DNA from 3 places in the Streptomyces sp. NPDC012825 genome. Region 2 is predicted to be linked to each of the others. Evidence: riboswitches for the same ligand, from Rfam matches in the RefSeq annotation. Region 2 holds a riboswitch; each other region holds the start of a gene.
What was found. Region 2 has a riboswitch for thiamine pyrophosphate ahead of thiC (phosphomethylpyrimidine synthase ThiC). Riboswitches for the same ligand answer to the same signal wherever they lie in the genome.

Region 1: linked by a shared signal. The riboswitch ahead of ACFY7E_RS29260 (thiamine ABC transporter substrate binding subunit) and the one ahead of thiC (phosphomethylpyrimidine synthase ThiC) in region 2 are both predicted to bind thiamine pyrophosphate.
Region 3: linked by a shared signal. The riboswitch ahead of thiO (glycine oxidase ThiO) and the one ahead of thiC (phosphomethylpyrimidine synthase ThiC) in region 2 are both predicted to bind thiamine pyrophosphate.

What each region holds. Positions count from the first base shown of each region.
Region 1 is NZ_JBIBBZ010000022.1:2,784-8,821, forward strand. Features, by position in the region: gene ACFY7E_RS29245 (dihydrofolate reductase family protein) at 1-84, opposite strand, end outside; gene ACFY7E_RS29250 (ABC transporter ATP-binding protein) at 187-1,218, opposite strand; gene ACFY7E_RS29255 (ABC transporter permease) at 1,218-2,831, opposite strand; gene ACFY7E_RS29260 (thiamine ABC transporter substrate binding subunit) at 2,903-3,994, opposite strand; TPP riboswitch at 4,076-4,185, opposite strand; gene rlmN (23S rRNA (adenine(2503)-C(2))-methyltransferase RlmN) at 4,219-5,325, opposite strand; gene ACFY7E_RS29270 (phosphatidate cytidylyltransferase) at 5,406-6,038, opposite strand, start outside.
Region 2 is NZ_JBIBBZ010000003.1:172,053-178,090, forward strand. Features, by position in the region: gene ACFY7E_RS09365 (hypothetical protein) at 1-538, shown strand, start outside; gene thiC (phosphomethylpyrimidine synthase ThiC) at 602-2,383, opposite strand; TPP riboswitch at 2,377-2,523, opposite strand; gene ACFY7E_RS09375 (YibE/F family protein) at 2,595-3,971, shown strand; gene ACFY7E_RS09380 (SsgA family sporulation/cell division regulator) at 4,077-4,517, opposite strand; gene ACFY7E_RS09385 (IclR family transcriptional regulator) at 4,656-5,420, opposite strand; gene ACFY7E_RS09390 (DUF5326 family protein) at 5,766-5,984, opposite strand.
Region 3 is NZ_JBIBBZ010000006.1:322,100-328,137, reverse strand. Features, by position in the region: gene ACFY7E_RS17030 (thiazole synthase) at 1-553, opposite strand, end outside; gene thiS (sulfur carrier protein ThiS) at 559-804, opposite strand; gene thiO (glycine oxidase ThiO) at 801-2,000, opposite strand; TPP riboswitch at 1,998-2,110, opposite strand; gene ACFY7E_RS17015 (NAD(P)/FAD-dependent oxidoreductase) at 2,255-3,418, shown strand; gene ACFY7E_RS17010 (Rv2175c family DNA-binding protein) at 3,461-3,826, shown strand; gene thiE (thiamine phosphate synthase) at 3,977-4,630, shown strand; gene metF (methylenetetrahydrofolate reductase [NAD(P)H]) at 4,811-5,728, shown strand; gene ACFY7E_RS16995 (hypothetical protein) at 5,783-6,038, shown strand, end outside.

The sequences.
Region 1 (6,038 bases), on a different contig from region 2:
GGGGCGTTCGAGGCTCTGGCCCTCCCCGGCGCCGTATCCGTCGGACGAGACGTTGAAGTTCTGGACTCTGAGCAGCTGGGCCATGGTGTGCCTCCCGTGCGGGACGTGCGGGCGGCGGGGACGCCGTACGTACGAGAGACTCCCCCGGCGGGCGGAACTCATCGGTCCGCCGCGCGCCCCGCGGCGCTACGGCGTGTCGTCCCCGAGCACCACCACGTCCTCCGGCCGGAAGACGATCCCCGTCTCCGTGCCCTCCTCGGGCGCGTCCCGCGGCGGGAGCTCGGCCTCCAGGGGCGGGCCGCCGGCCGGCCGGAGCCGTACGACGACGTGGCTGCCCCGGAAGGTCCGCGACTCCACCGTCCAGGCGGGCACGTCCCCGGCCACCGGGACCGGGCGCACTCCGCCGGGGCGGACCAGGAGCCGCCGCTCGCCCTGCGGGGAGCCCTCCGGCACCGGGACCCTCCCCCAGGCGGTCTCCGCGACCGTCCCGGTGACCCGGGCGGCCACCACGTTGTCGAAGCCGAGGAAGCGGGCGACGAACTCGGAGGCAGGGCGGCGCCACACCTCGACGGGCGTCCCCGACTGGGCGATCCGCCCGTCCCGCATGACCACCACCCGGTCGGCGAGCGCGAACGCCTCGCCCTGGTCGTGGGTGACGGCGAGGACCGTCGTCCCGAGCCGCCCGAAGAGCTGCCGCAGCTCCACCACGAGCCGCTCCCGCAGGCCCCGGTCGAGCTGGCCGAGGGGCTCGTCCAGCATGAGCAGCCGGGGCCGGGGCGCGAGCGCCCGGGCGAGGGCGACCCGCTGCTGCTCGCCGCCGGAGAGGGCGGCGACGGACCGCCGCTCGGCGCCCGGCAGACCGACGAGGTCGAGCAGCTCCCGCACCCGCTCGGTCCGCTCGGCCTTCCCGTCCCCCCGCATCCGCAGCCCGAAGGCGACGTTGCCGCCGACGTCCCGCTGCGGGAACAGCTGGTGGTCCTGGAACATGAGCCCGACGCCCCGCCGGTGCGTCGGCACCCCGGTCTGGTCGGCGCCGTCGAGGAACACCCGGCCGCCGTCGAGCGGCCGGAGGCCCGCGACGGCCCGCAGCAGCGTCGACTTGCCGCTGCCGCTGGGGCCGAGCACGCACACGGTCTCGTGGTCGGCGACCTCCAGGTCCACGGCGTCGAGCACGGCCCGCGCCCCGAACCGCACGGTCGCCCCGTCGAGTCTCAGCATCAGAACTCCCCGGAGGTCCGGTCGGTGCGGAGCCGTTCGAGCAGCAGCAGGGACACCGCGCACACCACCATCAGAATCGTCGAGAGGGCCATCGCCTGGCCGTAGTTGAGTTCGCCGGGCCGGCCGAGCAGCCGGGCGACCGCGACCGGCAGCGTCGGGCTGTCGGGCCGGGCGATGAACACGGTCGCGCCGAACTCGCCGAGCGAGACGGCGAACGCGAACCCGGCCGCGATCAGCAGCGCCCGCCGCACCAGCGGCAGGTCCACCTCCCGCCAGGCCCGCCAAGGCGAGGCGCCGAGCACGGCCGCCGCCTCCCGCAGCCGCTCGTCCACCGCGCGCAGGACCGGCAGCATCGTCCGGACGACGAAGGGGACGCCGACGAGGGCCTGCGCGAGGGGGACGAGGATCCAGCTCGCCCGCAGGTCGAACGGCGGCTCGTCCAGCGTGATGAGGAAGCCGAAGCCGACGGTGACGGCGGAGACGCCCAGCGGCAGCATGAGCAGCGCGTCGAAGCCCCGGACGAGCCGCCCCGCCCGCCGGGTGAGCGCGGCCGCCGCGAGCCCGCCGATCACCACCGCGACGGCGGTGGCGGCCACCGCGTACCGCAGCGAGTTCCCGATCGCCTCCAGGGGCGGCACCAGGAAGGTCCCGCTCTCGTCGAGCGAGCCGAGCGCCCGGTAGTAGCCGAGCCCGTACCCCCCGGGACCGGCGAAGGACCGCTCCACGAGCACCCCGAGCGGCAGCAGGATGAGCAGCGCCACCGAGACGAGGACGCCGCCGAGCAGCGCCCACTGCCCGGCGCCGCGCGGCCGGCGGGCGGTCAGCTCCGGCGGTACGAGCCGCAGCGCGGTCTCCCGCCGCCGTACCGTCCACGCGTGCAGGGCGAGGATCGCGCCGACCGCGACGAACTGCACGAGGGTGAGCACGGCCGCCGTCGGCAGGTCGAGCAGCCGGGCGGTCTGCCGGTAGATCTCCGCCTCCAAGGTCGTGTACGCGTCCCCGCCGAGGATCTGCACGACGCCGAAGGAGGTGAAGGTGAAGAGGAAGACCATCAGGGCCGCCGCCGACACGGCCGGGACGAGCGCGGGCAGCGTCACCGTCCGCCAGGCCGTGAGGCGGGAGGCGCCGAGGACCCGGGCGGCCTCCTCCTGGCGCGGGTCGAGCTGCGACCAGAGGCCGCCGACGGTCCGGACGACGACCGCGTAGTTGAAGAAGACGTGGGCGAGCAGGATCGCCCACACGCTCGTGTCGAGCCGCAGCCCCCACAGCTCGTCGGTGAGCCCGTTCCGGCCGACCAGGGCCAGGAACGCCGTGCCGACCAGGACGGTGGGCAGCACGAACGGCACCGTGACCACGGCCCGCAGGACGCTCTTGCCGGGGAAGTCGAAGCGGGCGAAGACGTACGCGCCGGGCAGCGCGACGAGCAGGGTGAGGCCGGTGGAGGCGAGGGCCTGCCAGGCGGTGAAGCCGAGCACGTCGAGGATGTCCGGCCGGCTCAGCGTCGCGCCGATCCGGCCGAACCTCCAGTCGCCGTCGGGCCGCAGCCCGCGGTCCACGATGGACACGACGGGCCACGCGAAGAACACCGCGAAGAACGCGACGGGCAGGGCCATGAGCCCGAGCCGCGCCGCGTTCCCGCGCGCGTCCCTCCTCCCCACCGGGCGGCCGGGCGCCGGACGCCTGCCTACCGGGCGATCGAGGACCACTGCTGGATCCACGCGTCGCGCTTCTCGGCGATCTTCCCGGGCTCCATCGTCTCCGGCTTCTCCACGACCACACCGTGCTTCGTGAACAGCTCGGGCAGGGCCGCGTCCTTGGCCACCGGGTTGACGAACATCTGGAGCGGCATGTCCTCCTGGAACTCCTTCGAGATCAGGAAGTCGATCAGCGCCTTGCCGCCCTCCGGGTTCTTCGCCCCGTTCAGCAGGCCCGCGAACTCGGTCTGCCGGAAACAGGTGCCGGTGGAGACGCCGGTGGGCGCGACCTTCGGCTGCGGCTCGCCGTACAGCACCTCGACCGGCGGGCTGGAGGCGTACGACACGACCAGCGGCCGGTCGCCCTTGGCCTGCTTGCCGCCGGCCGAGCCGGAGAACTCCTGGTTGTAGGCGAGCTCCCAGCTGTCGACGGTCTTCACGCCGTTGGCCTTGAGCTTCTTCCAGTAGTCCTGCCAGCCGTCGTCGCCGTACTTCGCGGCCGTGCCGAGGAGGAAGCCGAGGCCCGGGGAGGACCGCTCCGGGTTCTCGACGACGAGCAGGTCCTTGTACGCCGGCTTCGCCAGGTCGTCGAAGGTCACCGGCGGCGCCAGCTTCTTGTCGGCGAAGTACTTCTTGTCGTAGTTGACGCAGATGTCGCCGGAGTCGATCGGGGTGACCCGGTCCTCCTTGTCGAGGCGGTACTCCGCCGGGACCCGGTCCAGGCCCTTCGCCCCGTACGGCACGAAGATGCCGTTGTCGAGGGCGCGGGAGAGCAGGGTGTTGTCGACGCCGAAGAAGACGTCGCCCTGCGGGGAGCCCTTGGTCAGGATCTCCTTGTTGACGGCCTCGCCGGCGTCCCCGGCCTTGAGGACCTTGACGGTGAACCCGGTCCGCTTCGTGAACTCGGCCAGGACCTCCTTGGAGGCGTTGAACGAGTCGTGGCTGACCAGGGTCACGGTCTTCGGCGCGGGCGCGCCGGACTTGCCGGCGGCGTCGCGGGCGTCGTCGGTGCCGCAGGCGGCGAGGGCGGTGACGCCGAGCGCCGCGAGGACCGCGACGGCGGCCTGCTTCCTGATGCTCACTGAATTTCCTCCTGGGTGGGACCAGGAAGAGACGCGGCCCTGCCCGTGTCCGGCGGACCGGACGCGGGCAGGGCGCAACAGCTCGAGTTACGACCGAACTCCCTACCCAGAATGACCTGGGCGAGGTTCAGAGGGTCTGCGGTCTGACGGCACCGCACTCTCAGCGCTGTGGCGCTCCCCTGTCGGAATGACTATGAAGATGTGTTCGAGCTCAGAGTACAAGGTCAGCGCTCGGCGGCCGCGAGCTGTCCACAGGCACCGTCGATCTCCTGGCCCCGGGTGTCGCGCACGGTCACCGGCACGCCGTGGCGGGCGATGGCCTCGACGAACGCCTTCTCGTCCTCCGGTCGGGAGGCGGTCCACTTCGACCCCGGCGTCGGGTTCAGCGGGATCAGGTTGACGTGCACCCGCTTGCCCTTGAGCAGCCGGCCGAGCAGGTCTCCGCGCCAGGCCTGGTCGTTGATGTCCCGGATGAGGGCGTACTCGATGGAGATCCGGCGCCCGGACTTCTCCGCGTACTCCCAGGCCGCGTCGAGGACCTCCCGCACCTTCCAGCGCGTGTTGACGGGCACGAGGGTGTCGCGCAGCTCGTCGTCCGGGGCGTGCAGGGAGACCGCGAGCCGGCACTTGAAGCCCTCGTCGGCGAAGCGCAGCATCGCGGGCACGAGCCCGACGGTGGAGACGGTGATGCCGCGCTGGGACAGGCCCAGGCCGTCCGGCTCGGGGTCGGTGAGGCGGCGGATGGCGCCGACGACCCGCTTGTAGTTGGCGAGCGGCTCGCCCATGCCCATGAACACGATGTTCGAGAGCCGCGCCGGGCCGCCGGGGACCTCGCCGTCGCGCAGGGCCCGCATGCCGTCCACGATCTGGTGCACGATCTCGGCGGTCGACAGGTTCCGGTCGAGGCCGGCCTGTCCGGTCGCGCAGAACGGGCAGTTCATCCCGCAGCCGGCCTGCGAGGAGATGCACATGGTCACCCGGTCCGGGTAGCGCATGAGCACCGACTCCACGAGCGTGCCGTCGTGCAGCCGCCACAGGGTCTTGCGGGTGGTGTCGTCGTCGCACGAGATGTGCCGCACCACGGACATGAGGTCGGGCAGCAGCTCCCCGGCCAGCTTCTCCCGCGAGGCGGCCGGGATGTCGGTCCACTCGGCGGGGTCGTGCGCGTACCGCGCGAAGTAGTGCGTGGACAGCTGCTTGGCGCGGAAGGGCTTCTCGCCGATCGCGGCGACGGCCTCCTTCCGCTCGGCGGGCGTGAGGTCGGCGAGGTGCCGCGGCGGCTTCTTGGCTCCGCGGGGGGCGACGAAAGTGAGTTCTCCGGGCTTGGGCATGGTGCTACCAGTGTCGCAGAGATACGAAGAGGGACCCGCCGTCCTGTGGACAACGGGTCCCTCGTACGAAGAACCGCAGGTCAGCCTGTGCCGACGAACAACGCCAGCAACAACCACACCACCGGTGCCGTCGGCAGCAGCGAGTCCAGCCGGTCCATGATGCCGCCATGGCCGGGCAGCAGCGTGCCCATGTCCTTGATGCCCAGGTCGCGCTTGATCATCGACTCGCCGAGGTCGCCGAGCGTCGCGCTCGCCGCCACCGCGAGACCGAGGACCAGGCCCTGCCACCAGACCCCGTCGTCGATCATGAACTGCATGCACAGCGCGCCCGCCGCCATCGCGAACGTCACCGCGCCGACCAGGCCCTCGCGGGTCTTGCCGGGGCTGATCCTCGGGGCAAGCTTCCGCTTGCCGAAGCGCCAGCCGACCGCGTACGCGCCGGTGTCGCTGACCACCGTCAGGATCAGGAAGGTCAGCACCCGCTCCGGGCCGTCGTCCGCGGTCAGCAGCAGCGCCACGAACGTCGCCAGGAACGGCACGTAGAACGCCGCGAACACGCCCGCCGTGACGTCCTTCAGGTAGCCCTCGGGCGGCTCCGTCATCCGCCACACCAGGACCGCGAGCGCCGTCAGGGCCATCGCGACCCAGGCGCCCTCGGCACCGCGCACGTACCCGGCGACGACCATCGCCGCGCCGCCGACCGCGAGCGGCAC
Region 2 (6,038 bases):
CACCCGGCTCACGGTCGCGCAACTGCGCTCGATGACGCTGAACGCGACGGCGCTCGTCACCTCCGCGGCCGCGAGCGAGTACGACCACTTCGTGAAGGTCCGCGAGCGGGACCGCGCGACCGCCGGGGCCCGCGCTCCGGCCCCGTACGACCTTCCCGGCCCCGGCGCGGGCGTCGTCGCGATCGTCACCGTCATGGTCCCGGTCCTCGCGGGCGCCGCCTCCGTCATCTTCCTGCTGGTCGGCGCGGTGCTGCACGCCCTCGCCCCCACCGTGGCGTTCGGCGCGACCCTGCTCACCGCCGGGCTCGTGTTCGGCTCGCTCGCCGCCGCCGGACTGCTCTGCGCGGCCGTCGGACTCCTCGTGACGGCCCTGCGCAACAGCCCCGTCGAGGTGAGCGCGGGCGGCCCGCCCGCCCCTCCGGACGACGAACTCTCCCGCGCCCGCGAGGCCTGGCGCCACGCCCTCCTCGAACGCGGCATCCTCCCCTTCCTGCGCCACGCCCTCGCCGCCGTCCCGCCGGATCCGGCCGGCCCCTGACGCGCCGGACCGGCCCGCGCCTCCCCCGGGGGGCGCGGGCCGGTCCGTGAGCGGACGGATCCGCTACTCCGCCAGCGGCAGGTAGACGCGGTTGCCGCTCGCGGCGAACTCCTTCGACTTCTCCGCCATGCCGGCCTCGATCTCCTGCGCCGTACCGCCGTGTTCACGGCGGATGTCCTGGGAGATCTTCATCGAGCAGAACTTCGGACCGCACATCGAGCAGAAGTGCGCGGTCTTCGCGGGCTCCGCCGGCAGCGTCTCGTCGTGGAACTCGCGCGCGGTGTCCGGGTCGAGCGCCAGGTTGAACTGGTCCTCCCAGCGGAACTCGAAGCGCGCGTCCGAGAGCGCGTCGTCCCACTCCTGCGCGCCCGGGTGCCCCTTGGCGAGGTCCGCCGCGTGGGCCGCGATCTTGTACGTGATGACGCCGGTCTTCACGTCGTCGCGGTTGGGCAGGCCCAGGTGCTCCTTGGGCGTCACGTAGCAGAGCATCGCCGTGCCCCACCAGGCGATCATCGCCGCGCCGATGCCGGAGGTGATGTGGTCGTAGGCGGGCGCCACGTCCGTGGTCAGCGGGCCGAGCGTGTAGAACGGCGCCTCCTCGCAGATCTCCTGCTGGAGGTCGATGTTCTCCTTGATCTTGTGCATCGGGACGTGCCCGGGGCCCTCGATCATCGTCTGCACGTGGTGACGCTTGGCGATCGTGTTCAGCTCGCCGAGCGTCCTCAACTCGGCGAACTGCGCCTCGTCGTTGGCGTCCGCGATCGAACCGGGCCGCAGGCCGTCGCCGAGCGAGTACGTGACGTCGTACGCCGCCAGGATCTCGCAGAGCTCCTCGAAGTGCGTGTAGAGGAAGTTCTCCTCGTGGTGCGCGAGGCACCAGGCGGCCATGATCGAGCCGCCGCGCGAGACGATGCCGGTCTTGCGGCGCGCGGTGAGCGGCACGTACGGCAGAAGTACGCCGGCGTGCACCGTCATGTAGTCGACGCCCTGCTCGGCCTGCTCGATCACCGTGTCCTTGTAGATCTCCCAGCTCAGCTCCTCGGCCTTGCCGTCGACCTTCTCCAGGGCCTGGTAGAGCGGCACGGTGCCGATCGGCACGGGGGAGTTGCGCAGCACCCACTCGCGGGTGGTGTGGATGTTGCGGCCGGTGGACAGGTCCATGACCGTGTCGGCGCCCCACTTGGTCGCCCAGGTCATCTTCTCCACCTCCTCCTCGATGGAGGAGGTGACGGCGGAGTTGCCGATGTTGGCGTTGACCTTCACCAGGAACCGCTTGCCGATGATCATCGGCTCGATCTCCGGGTGGTTGACGTTCGCCGGGAGCACGGCCCGCCCCGCCGCGATCTCCTCCCGCACGACCTCGGGTGAGACGTTCTCGCGGATCGCGACGTACTCCATCTCCGGCGTGATCTCGCCACGGCGGGCGTACGCGAGCTGCGTCACCGCCTGGCCGGAGCGGCCCCGGCGCGGCAGGCGGGGGCGGCCGGGGAAGACCGCGTCGAGGTTCTTGAGCCCGCCGCCGCGCGGCGAGGTGTGCTTGATGCCGTCGTCCTCGGGGCGGGCCGGGCGGCCCGCGTACTCCTCGGTGTCACCGCGCGCGATGATCCAGTTCTCGCGCAGCGGGGGCAGGCCCCGCCGCACGTCGGTGTCGACGGTGGGGTCGGTGTACGGGCCGGACGTGTCGTACAGCGTGACGTCCCTGCCGTTGGTGAGGTGCACCTGACGGACCGGAACCCGCAGGTCGGGGCGCGAGCCCTGGACGTATCCCTTGTGCCAGCCCGGCGTGCGTCCGCCGGACTGGTCGTTCTGGTCGGAGGCAGGCGTGCGTGCGTCCTGAATGGTCATGAGACCGATCTCCCTACGCCGGCATTACCCGGTAACAGGTTCGGCGGTCGGCGCAGCCTCCTCCCGTACGTACATCGGTACGCGCGTACGGTGATCAGCGCCCTCTCAGCCCGGTGCTCCGAGCTCCCGCGTGTGCAAAGGTGCCACCACGCTAGCGTCATCCCGGGCGTGCTGAACAGTGGGCCCCCGCCGTTCTTGCGATGATCGGTCGGTGACTTCCCCCCAGCAGACCCCCGAGCCGCACGACCACTCCCACGGTCCGGGCCCCTCCCACGGCCATGGATCCGGGCATGGGCACAGCCACAGCCACGGGCCCGCCGCGCCCGTGTCCCGGCATCTGCGCAAGGTCATCGCCGCCGTCCTGGTTCCCTTCGCCACCGCCGTCCTGGTCGGGCTGGCGGTCCTGTGGCCCGGCGGCGCCCCGCCGCACGAGCGCACCGGTGTCGGCTTCGACCGGCAGACCGAGCAGGGCAAGGTCGTCTCCGTCGAGTACGTCGACTGCAAGACCGTGAACGCCGGCCAGGTCCCGCCGACCGGGGACACCTCCACCCCGGAGGGACGCGAGGCGGTCGAGGCCCAGCAGGGAGAGTGCAAGAAGGCGACGGTCGAGGTCACCACCGGCCCGAACAAGGGGCGCGAGTTCACCGAGATCGTGCAGCCGGGCGCACCGCGCCAACTGGAGGAGGGTCAGGGCGTGGTGGTGGCGTACGCCCCCGACGCCCCGTATGACCTCCAGTACTCGGTGACGGACGTGAACCGGAAGGTGCCGTTGGCGGTGCTCGCCGGCATCTTCGCCCTCGCGGTCGTGGCGGTCGGGCGGATGCGGGGGCTCATGGCCCTGGTCGCGCTCGCCGTGAGCTTCCTGGTGCTGATGTTCTTCATCCTGCCCGCGATCCTGCAGGGGTCGAACCCGCTGGTGGTGGCAGTGGTCGGGTCGAGCGCGATCATGCTGATCGCGCTCTACATGTGCCACGGCCTGTCGGCCCGCACCTCGGTCGCGGTGCTCGGCACGCTGATCTCGCTGCTGCTCATCGGGCTGCTCGGCTCGCTCTTCATCGGCTGGGCCTCGCTCAGCGGCAACACCGACGACAACACCGGTCTGATCCACGGACTCTATCCGGACATCGACATGTCCGGTCTGCTGCTGGCCAGTGTGATCATCGGTTCCCTCGGCGTGCTCGACGACGTGACGGTCACCCAGACCTCGGCCGTCTGGGAGCTGCACCAGGCCGATCCGGGCATGGGGCCGCGCGGCCTGTACCGGGCGGGGATCCGGATCGGCCGCGACCACATCGCCTCGGTCGTGAACACGCTGGTGCTCGCCTACGCGGGCGCCGCCCTGCCGCTGCTGCTGCTCTTCTCCATCGCGCAGAGCAGCATGGGGACGGTGGCCAACAGCGAGCTGGTGGCCGAGGAGATCGTCCGGACGCTGGTCGGCTCGATCGGTCTGGTGGCGTCCGTCCCGGTGACCACGGCGCTCGCGGCGCTCGTGGTCTCCGCCGACCGCGCCGAGGGCACCGGCCGCCCGGGGACCGGTGGCCGGAAGCCCTCGTCGGGGCGGGGCGGACGGCGCCGCCGCGCCAAGTGACCGAAAACCAAGGAGTGCTCCATCCGGTTCGTCGGCGTGCCGGCTCGGGGGGTCGGCTACGCAGAAGGGACCGGATCAGGACAACTCGGTGTCGGTGCGTCGATTTCAGGCCGGGCCGGCGTTCTCCTCGGCCAGGATCCGGCCCAGCGCCGCCTCCAGGTTGTCCTCGAAGTCACCGAGGGCCCGTTCCTGACCGAGCGGAACCAGCTTGTCCGTCCGGTCGAGGAAGGCGACGAGCGGTGGCGCGCTGGCCCGGAACAGGGCGCGGTCACCGCCGACCTGGAGCCGGATGGAGACGTCCGAGAGCCGCTCGGGCTCCGTCGGGGCGATGTGCACATCGCCGTCCCCGCTCGGCCGGTTGATCCCGTCGAGCAGCAGTTCACGGCCGAAGGCCCAGGTCACCGGTGCGTCCCCGGGGAGATGGAACGTCATCCGCACCGCGTAGGGATCCCGGGTCTCGTACCGCAGTTCGACCGGGATCTTGAAGGAGAGCTCCTCGGAGACGAGGAAGCTCATCAGGACCTCGGCCTGAACCGACTCTCGCATCATGTACCCCGCAGTAGATGAAGCAGTTGTGTAAACACAGCTGCTGAAAGCTGTGACCGAAACGGCCAGGAATGATCCCCCGTGGCCCTCTTGACGCAATCGTGCTGTAAGCACTAGCAGATCACAAGGAGTGATTTTTCAGATACTGATAGAGAACGCGAGCGCCCCGAAGAGCCTGTCGATCTCTGTGCGTAGTTGAACGACTGCTGGGAGCAACCGTTCTTGCTGGTGGAGGGGGAGAGAAATGGCCATTGCGGCCGCCGTGGAGCCCGCAGTGATGGGGATTGCGGCGCAGACCGTGCCGAGCGCATATTCCTGACGCTCCACCAGGGGCTCCATTCTCCCCAAACCACCCAAACGCTCCAAAAGCGCACTCTGGTTACTCACCGTGTACGGAGTGATGGATTCAACCGGGTGGCGGTCAAGGTGGTCTTGACGAGTTTTCGGATCGAGTTGACTCAGCAGGCACTGCCCGATCGCATGGGCGTGCGCCGTCTCGCGGAAATCCGCCCATTCCTCCACCGCGGGAGCGGAGGGGGTGTCGGCCACGGCGACGAGTTCGACCTCCCCCTCCCGGTAGACGGCGAAGTAGACCGGGACGCCGATCTCGTCCCGCCAGCGGGCGAGAGAGTTTTCGATCTTGATGCGACGATTCTGCACGGCTCCGTCGGCGGCGAGCCTGACGGCGGCGTCCCCCAGGACGAACACGCCCTTCTCGCGGAGCAGATAGCCCTCGTGCGTCAGGGTGCGGAGCAGGTGGTACGTGGTGGGCAGCGGAAGGCCCGTCTCGCGGGCGAGTTGTTTCGCCGGGGCGCCGTCCGCGTGGGAGGCCACGGCCTCCAGGAGTCTCAGCGCGCGCTGCACCGAGCCGATCAGGGTAGGAGCAGTTGTCCGCGTAGCCATGGCCGAAGGTCACCCCCAGGCGTGACGACGGATGCGTCGCACCCGCCCGCGGGGGCCGCCCCCGCGCCCGCCGGGCCTGGGAAACCGCTGGTCAGTAAGGAGGTCTACGCCTGTAGTCCCCATCGCGGCGGAGAGATTCCACTGTAGTGGCAGCCTTCGGGCCCCCGTCCCGTTCCGCCCGGTCCGTTCCCCCGCCCGGGCTAACGCTCTCCTCCGCCGCCGTACCGACGAGTGGCTTGTGTTACCGGTGCTCGTCCTCGGCCACTCGCCCGCCGGGATCGAGCCGCTGTGGCCGTGCTTCTGTGACCATGCTTCTGTGGCCGGGTCGTCTCGGCCGGTCCTCCGCTACCAGTCCTCGCGCGAGCGGCCGGAGGAGCTGAACTTCCTTACGACGTAGATCAGTCCGGCGACGAGGGCAACGAAGAGCAACACCTTGAAGAGCAGCCCGATCACGAAGGTCAGGACGCTGGTGATCAGTCCGCCGAAGACGAGCAGGGCGAGGGCGGGTATGGCGACCCACTTCACCCACCAGGGCGTTCCCGCGAGCATCTCCCGTACGGCCATCGTCCTACCTCGCTTCCGAAGATCCGTCCCGCGCACTCCGCGCCGAACACTCTC
Region 3 (6,038 bases), on a different contig from region 2:
CGTCCAGGATCACCGGCACTCCCGCACGCTCCGCGATGAGCTGGAAGTTGTGCGGGTTGCGGATGCCGAGCCCGGAGCCGATGGGGGAGCCGAGCGGCATGATCGCCGCGCACCCCGCGTCCTCCAGCTTCCGGGCGAGGACCGGGTCGTCGTTGGTGTACGGCAGGACGGTGAAGCCGTCGTCGACCAGGGTCTCCGCCGCGTTCAGGAGCTCCTCCCCGTCCGGCAGCAGGGTCCGCTCGTCGGCGACGACCTCCAGCTTGATCCAGTCGGTGCCGAGCGCCTCCCGGGCGAGCCGGGCGGTCAGGACCGCCTCGCCGGCCGTGAAGCAGCCCGCCGTGTTGGGCAGGACCCGGATGCCGAGCCGGTCCAGGACGGAGAGGACCGACCCCTGGACGGTCGGGTCGAGACGCCGCATGGCGACCGTGGTCAGCTCCGTGCCGCTGGCGACCAGGGAGCGCTCCAGGGCGTCGAGGCTGGGCGCCCCGCCGGTCCCCATGATCAGGCGGGAGGAGAACTCCGCACCGCCCAGGACGAACACGTCGTCGGACATCGCGCTCAGCCCCCCTGCACCGCGGTGAGGACCTCCACCCGGTCCCCGTCGCCGAGGAGCGTCGCCGCCCACTCGCCGCGCGGGACCACCGTCTCGTTGACGGCGGCGGCCACCCCGGAGGGGGCGGCGGTCAGGGTCGCGACGAGGGCGTCGAGGGAGACGGGACCGGAGAGGACGCGCGCCTCCCCGTTGACGGACACGGACACGGACACGGTCGCGGGCGCGTCGTTCGCGGACGGGTTCACGCTCATGCGGGCTGCTCCTGACGTACGGGAGGGGCGGGGGAGAAACGGCGGGGGGTGAAGGGGCGCGCCTCCTCGGGCAGGGCGCCCGTGGTGAGCGCCTCGGCCAGGGCGTCGCCGGTGACGGGGGTGAGCAGCACCCCGTTGCGGTAGTGGCCGGTGGCGAGCAGCAGGCCGGGCAGGGCGGTGGGGCCGAGCAGGGGGGCGTTGTCCGGCGAACCGGGGCGCAGCCCGGCCAGGGTCTCGGTGAGCGGCAGCTCGGTGATCCCGGGCACCAGCTCGTGGGCGTCGCGCAGCAGCTCGTACACCCCGCCCGCCGTCACCGTGGTGTCCCAGCCGAGCTCCTCGCTGGTGGCGCCGACGACCAGCTCGCCGTTCTCGCGGGGCACCAGGTAGACGTGGCTGCCGCGCACGACGGCCCGGACGGTCCGGGAGAGGAAGGGGGCGTACGCGGGCGGCACCCGCAGGCGCAGGACCTGGCCCTTCACCGGGCGCACCGGCGGGAGCACCTCGTCGGGCACCCCCGCGAGCCGTCCGCTCAGGCTGCCCGCCGCGAGGACGGTCTGCCCCGCCGTCAGCTCCTCGCCCCCGGCGAGGACCGCGCCGCGCGCCCGGTCGCCCGTCACCGTGAGCCGCTCCGCGCGTGTCCGGTGGAAGACCACCCCGGCCCGCTCGCAGGCGGTGACGAGCGCGGCGGCGAGCCGGCGCGGGTCCACCTGGTGGTCGCCGTCGACCCGGAGGCCGCCGCGCACGCCCGGTGCCAGCATCGGCTCCAGACGGCGGCACTCGCGGCCGCTCAGCCACTCGGAGGCGAGCCCGCAGCGGGTCTGCAGGGCGTGCAGCTCGCGCAGGTGGGCCCGGTCGTCGGCGTCGAGGGCGACGGCGAGGGTGCCGCAGGCGCGGTAGCCGACGTCGAGCCCGGTCGCCTCCTCCAGCTCGGCGACGAAGGCCGGATAGCGGGCGGCGGAGGCGAGGTTGAGCCCGAGCAGGGTCTCCTCGCCGTAGTGCAGCTCGGTCACGGCGGCGAGCATCCCGGCCGCGACCCGCGCGGCCCCGCCGCCCGGTTCGGGATCGACGACGGCGGTGCGCAGCCCGCGCAGCGCGGCCCGCCAGGCCGTGACCAGGCCGATGATCCCGCCCCCGACCACGAGGACGTCGAAGGCCTTCCGGACATCGGAAGATCTCTGTGCGTCGGAAGAACGCATGGGCGTCCAGCCCCTCCCTTCGCCGGCATGACCCGGATCAGGTTCGTACGGTCGGAGGCCGGTCAGCCTCCCTCTCAGCCCGGTGCGTCCGGGCTCCCGCGAGTGCTTTACGCCCGCCAGACTAGCTTCCGCCGCGCGCCCGTCACGAGGGGGCCGGACTCCCCGTTCTCCCTGACGGCCCGTCAGGTACGTAAGGTGGCCGCGTGAGCGAGCAGAAGCAGACCCAGCGGCGCGTCGTGGTCGTCGGCGCCGGAATGGCGGGCGTCCAGACCGCCGTCGCCCTGCGCGAGCAGGGCTTCACCGGCCCCGTGACCCTCGTCGGGGCCGAACCCCACCAGCCCTACGACCGGCCCCCGCTCTCCAAGGCGGTCCTCCTCGGGAAGGCCGAGGACTCCGCCTTCGAGGTCGACTTCGAGGACCTCGGCGTCGAACTCCGGCTCGGCGTGGACGTCACCGGGCTGCGCGCCGCCGACCACGAGGTCGACACCGAGGCCGGACCCGTCCCGTACGACGTCCTGGTGATCGCCACCGGCGCACAGCCGGTCACCCTGCCCGGCTCCGAGGGCGTCCCCGGCGTCCACCTGCTGCGCACCCTCGACGACGCCGTGCGCCTCGGACCCGTCCTGGAGCGCCGCCACACCGTCGTGGTCGTCGGCGCCGGCTGGATCGGCGCCGAGTTCACCACCGCCGCGCTCGGCGCCGGCTGCGCCGTCACCGTCGTGGAGGCCGCCGACCTCCCGCTGGCCGGCACCCTGCCCGCCGAGGTCGCCGCCCCCATGGCCGACTGGTACGGGGCGAACGGCGCCGAACTCCTCACCCACGCGCGCGTGGACACCGTCGAACCCGGCCGGGTCCGCCTCGCCGACGGCCGCGAACTGCCCGCCGAGGCCGTCGTCGTCGGCATCGGCGCCCGCCCGGCCACCGGCTGGCTCGCCGGGTCCGGCATCGCCCTCGACCCGGGCGGCGCCGTCACCGCCGACGACCGGCTGCGCACCTCCCTGCCCGACGTGTACGCGGTCGGGGACTGCGCCTCCTTCCCCTCCACCCGCTACGGCGAGCGCCTCCTCGTCCACCACTGGGACAACGCCCTCCAGGGCCCGCGCGCGGTCGCCGCCGCGATCACGGGCGCCGACACCGGCCCGTACGACCCCGTGCCGTACTTCTGGTCCGAGCAGTTCGGGCGCTTCGTCCAGTACGCGGGGCACCACGCGGGCGCGGACGAGCTGCTGTGGCGCGGCGACCCGGCGGACGAGGCCTGGTCGGTGCTCTGGCTGCGCGCCGGGGCGCCGGTGGCCCTCCTCGCCGTCGGCCGCCCCCGCGACCTGGCCCAGGGCCGGAAGCTGATCGAGGCCGCGACCCCGGTCGACCCGGTCCGCGCCGCCGACCCCTCCGTACCCCTGAAGGCGGCAGTCCGGTAGGCCCGACTACCGGCTGTCGGTCCGGGATGGCAGGCTTGTCACGTGACCGAGATTGACGCAAAGATCGATGCTCTCGTCCCCGCCTGGCTCTACCTGCCCGACATCGCGGAGATGCTCGATGTCGAGGTGACGCGCGTGCGGCAGCTGGTCAAGGAGGGCCAGCTCATCGCCGTGCGCCGCGGAGAGAACAACGCACTCCAGGTGCCCGCCGCCTTCATCCAGGGCGACAAGGTCGTCAAGGGCCTCACCGGGACCCTGACCCTGCTGCGGGACGACGGCTTCACCGACGAGGAGATGCTGGAGTGGCTCTTCACTCCGGACGAGAGCCTGCCGGGCACGCCCGCGCAGGCGCTCGGCGAGAACCGCGGCACGGAGGTGAAGCGCCGCGCCCAGGCGCTCGCCGTCTGACGCGCCCTGCTTGACGCGCACCGCCCGACACGCGTCACCCGACGCACGTCGTCCGGCGCGCGCCGAAGACACCACCAGCGGGTGTCGTGACGGCCGGTCCCCGGTGACCGGCCGCCACGGCACCCGCGACACCGACGGGGGGACCCACCCATGCCCACGCCTCGCGAGCGGCTCGCCGACGCCCGGCTCTACCTGTGCACCGACGCCCGGAAGCGCCAGGGCGACCTGCCCGCCTTCCTCGACGCCGTGCTCTCCTCCGGCGTGGACGTCGTCCAGCTCCGCGACAAGGGCATGGAGGCCGCCGAGGAGCTGGAGCACCTCGCCGTCTTCGCCGAGGCCGCCCGCCGGCACGGCCGGCTCCTCGCCGTGAACGACCGGGCCGACGTCGCCCACGCCGTCGGCTCCGACGTCCTCCACCTCGGCCAGGGCGACCTGCCCGTCCCCGCCGCCCGCGCGATCCTCGGCGAGGAGGTCCTCGTCGGGCGTTCCTGCCACGCCGAGGGCGAGGTGGCCGCGGCCGCCGCCGAGCCGGGCGTGGACTACTTCTGCGCCGGCCCCTGCTGGCCCACCCCCACCAAGCCCGGACGGTACGCGCCGGGGCTCGACCTCGTGCGGTACGCGGCCGGCCTGGCCCAGGACCGCCCCTGGTTCGCCATCGGCGGCATCGACGAGACCAATCTCGACGAGGTCCTGGACGCGGGCGCGCGCCGGATCGTCGTCGTCCGGGCGATCACCGAGGCCGACGACCCGGCCGCCGCGACCGCCGCCCTCGTCAAGCGCGTCCGGGAGCGCGCCGGGGACTGAGACGCACCGGGGACCGGGACGCGCCGGGGACGACGACGCGCCCGAGACCGGGACGCACCGGGACCCGGACGCACCGGGCCGCGACACGCCCGGGCCCGGCCCGGCCGGAATCCGTCCGAAAAGTGTCCACCGATCGGACAGGGCCCGCGCGGTCCGCCGTACCCCGTCTAACCTGCCCGTATGGCCCTTGGTACCGCTTCCGTCCGCTCGGACCGCGCCCGCACGGTCCGCGACATCCTCGCCTCCGGCGGCACGTCGTACTCCTTCGAGTTCTACGCGCCCCGGACCGAGAAGGGTGAGCAGAGCCTCTGGAAGGCCATGCGGCGGGTCGAGGCGGTCGGCCCCAGCTTCGTCTCCGTGACCTACGGCGCCGGCGGCACCACCCGGGGCGGCACCGTCAAGGCCACCCAGAAGATCGCCTCCGACAGCACGCTGACCCCCGTCGCGCACCTCACGGCCGTCGGCCAGTCCGTCGCCGAGCTGCGCAACATCCTCGGCCAGTACGCCGACGCCGGCATCCGCAACATGCTCGCCCTCCGGGGCGACCCGCCGGGCGACCCGCTGGGCGAGTGGATCGAGCACCCGGAGGGGGTCCGCTACGCCGCCGACCTGGTCCGGCTGATCAAGGAGTCGGGCGACTTCTGCGTCGGCGTCGCCGCCTTCCCCGAGATGCACCCCCGGTCCACCGACTGGGACACCGACGTCCGGCACTTCGTGGACAAGTGCCGCGCGGGCGCCGACTACGCCATCACCCAGATGTTCTTCGACCCGGAGACGTACCTGCGGCTGCGCGACAGCGTGGCGAAGACGGGCTGCGAGACCCCGATCATCCCCGAGGTCATGCCCGTCGTGAACGTGAAGACCCTCGACCGGCTGCCCCAGTTGAGCAACGCCGCCTTCCCGGCGCGCGTGAAAGAGCGCATCCTCGCCGTCAAGGACGACCCCGCCGCTGTACGCTCCATCGGTATCGAGTTCGCGACGGAGTTCTGCGCGCGTCTGCTGTCCGAGGGCGTCCCCGGACTGCACTTCATCACGCTCAACAGCTCCACCGCGACACTCGAGATCTACGAGAATCTCGGACTGCACCAGCAGTCGTGACCGGTCGTACCCGCCCCGACCCGCGGCGGTGACCGTGGAGAGGGGCGGCGGGGCATGGGGTGGACGGTCCTCTACATCGCGTTCGGCGTGGTCGCGCTGTGGCTGCTGGGGGAGGTGCTCCTCCAGTACAAGGCGCGGCTGCGCTGGCGCGTGCTCGCCTTCTGCGGCTTCCTCTTCGTGGTCCTGGGCGTCCTGCTGCCCTCGGTCCCGGTGATCGTCGCCGGCGCGCTCGCCTTCGCCGTCGGCCAGACCTGTGTGACGCTCTCGTTCCGCCGCGGCTTCTCCACCGGCTGGGCGATCGGCGGCAACC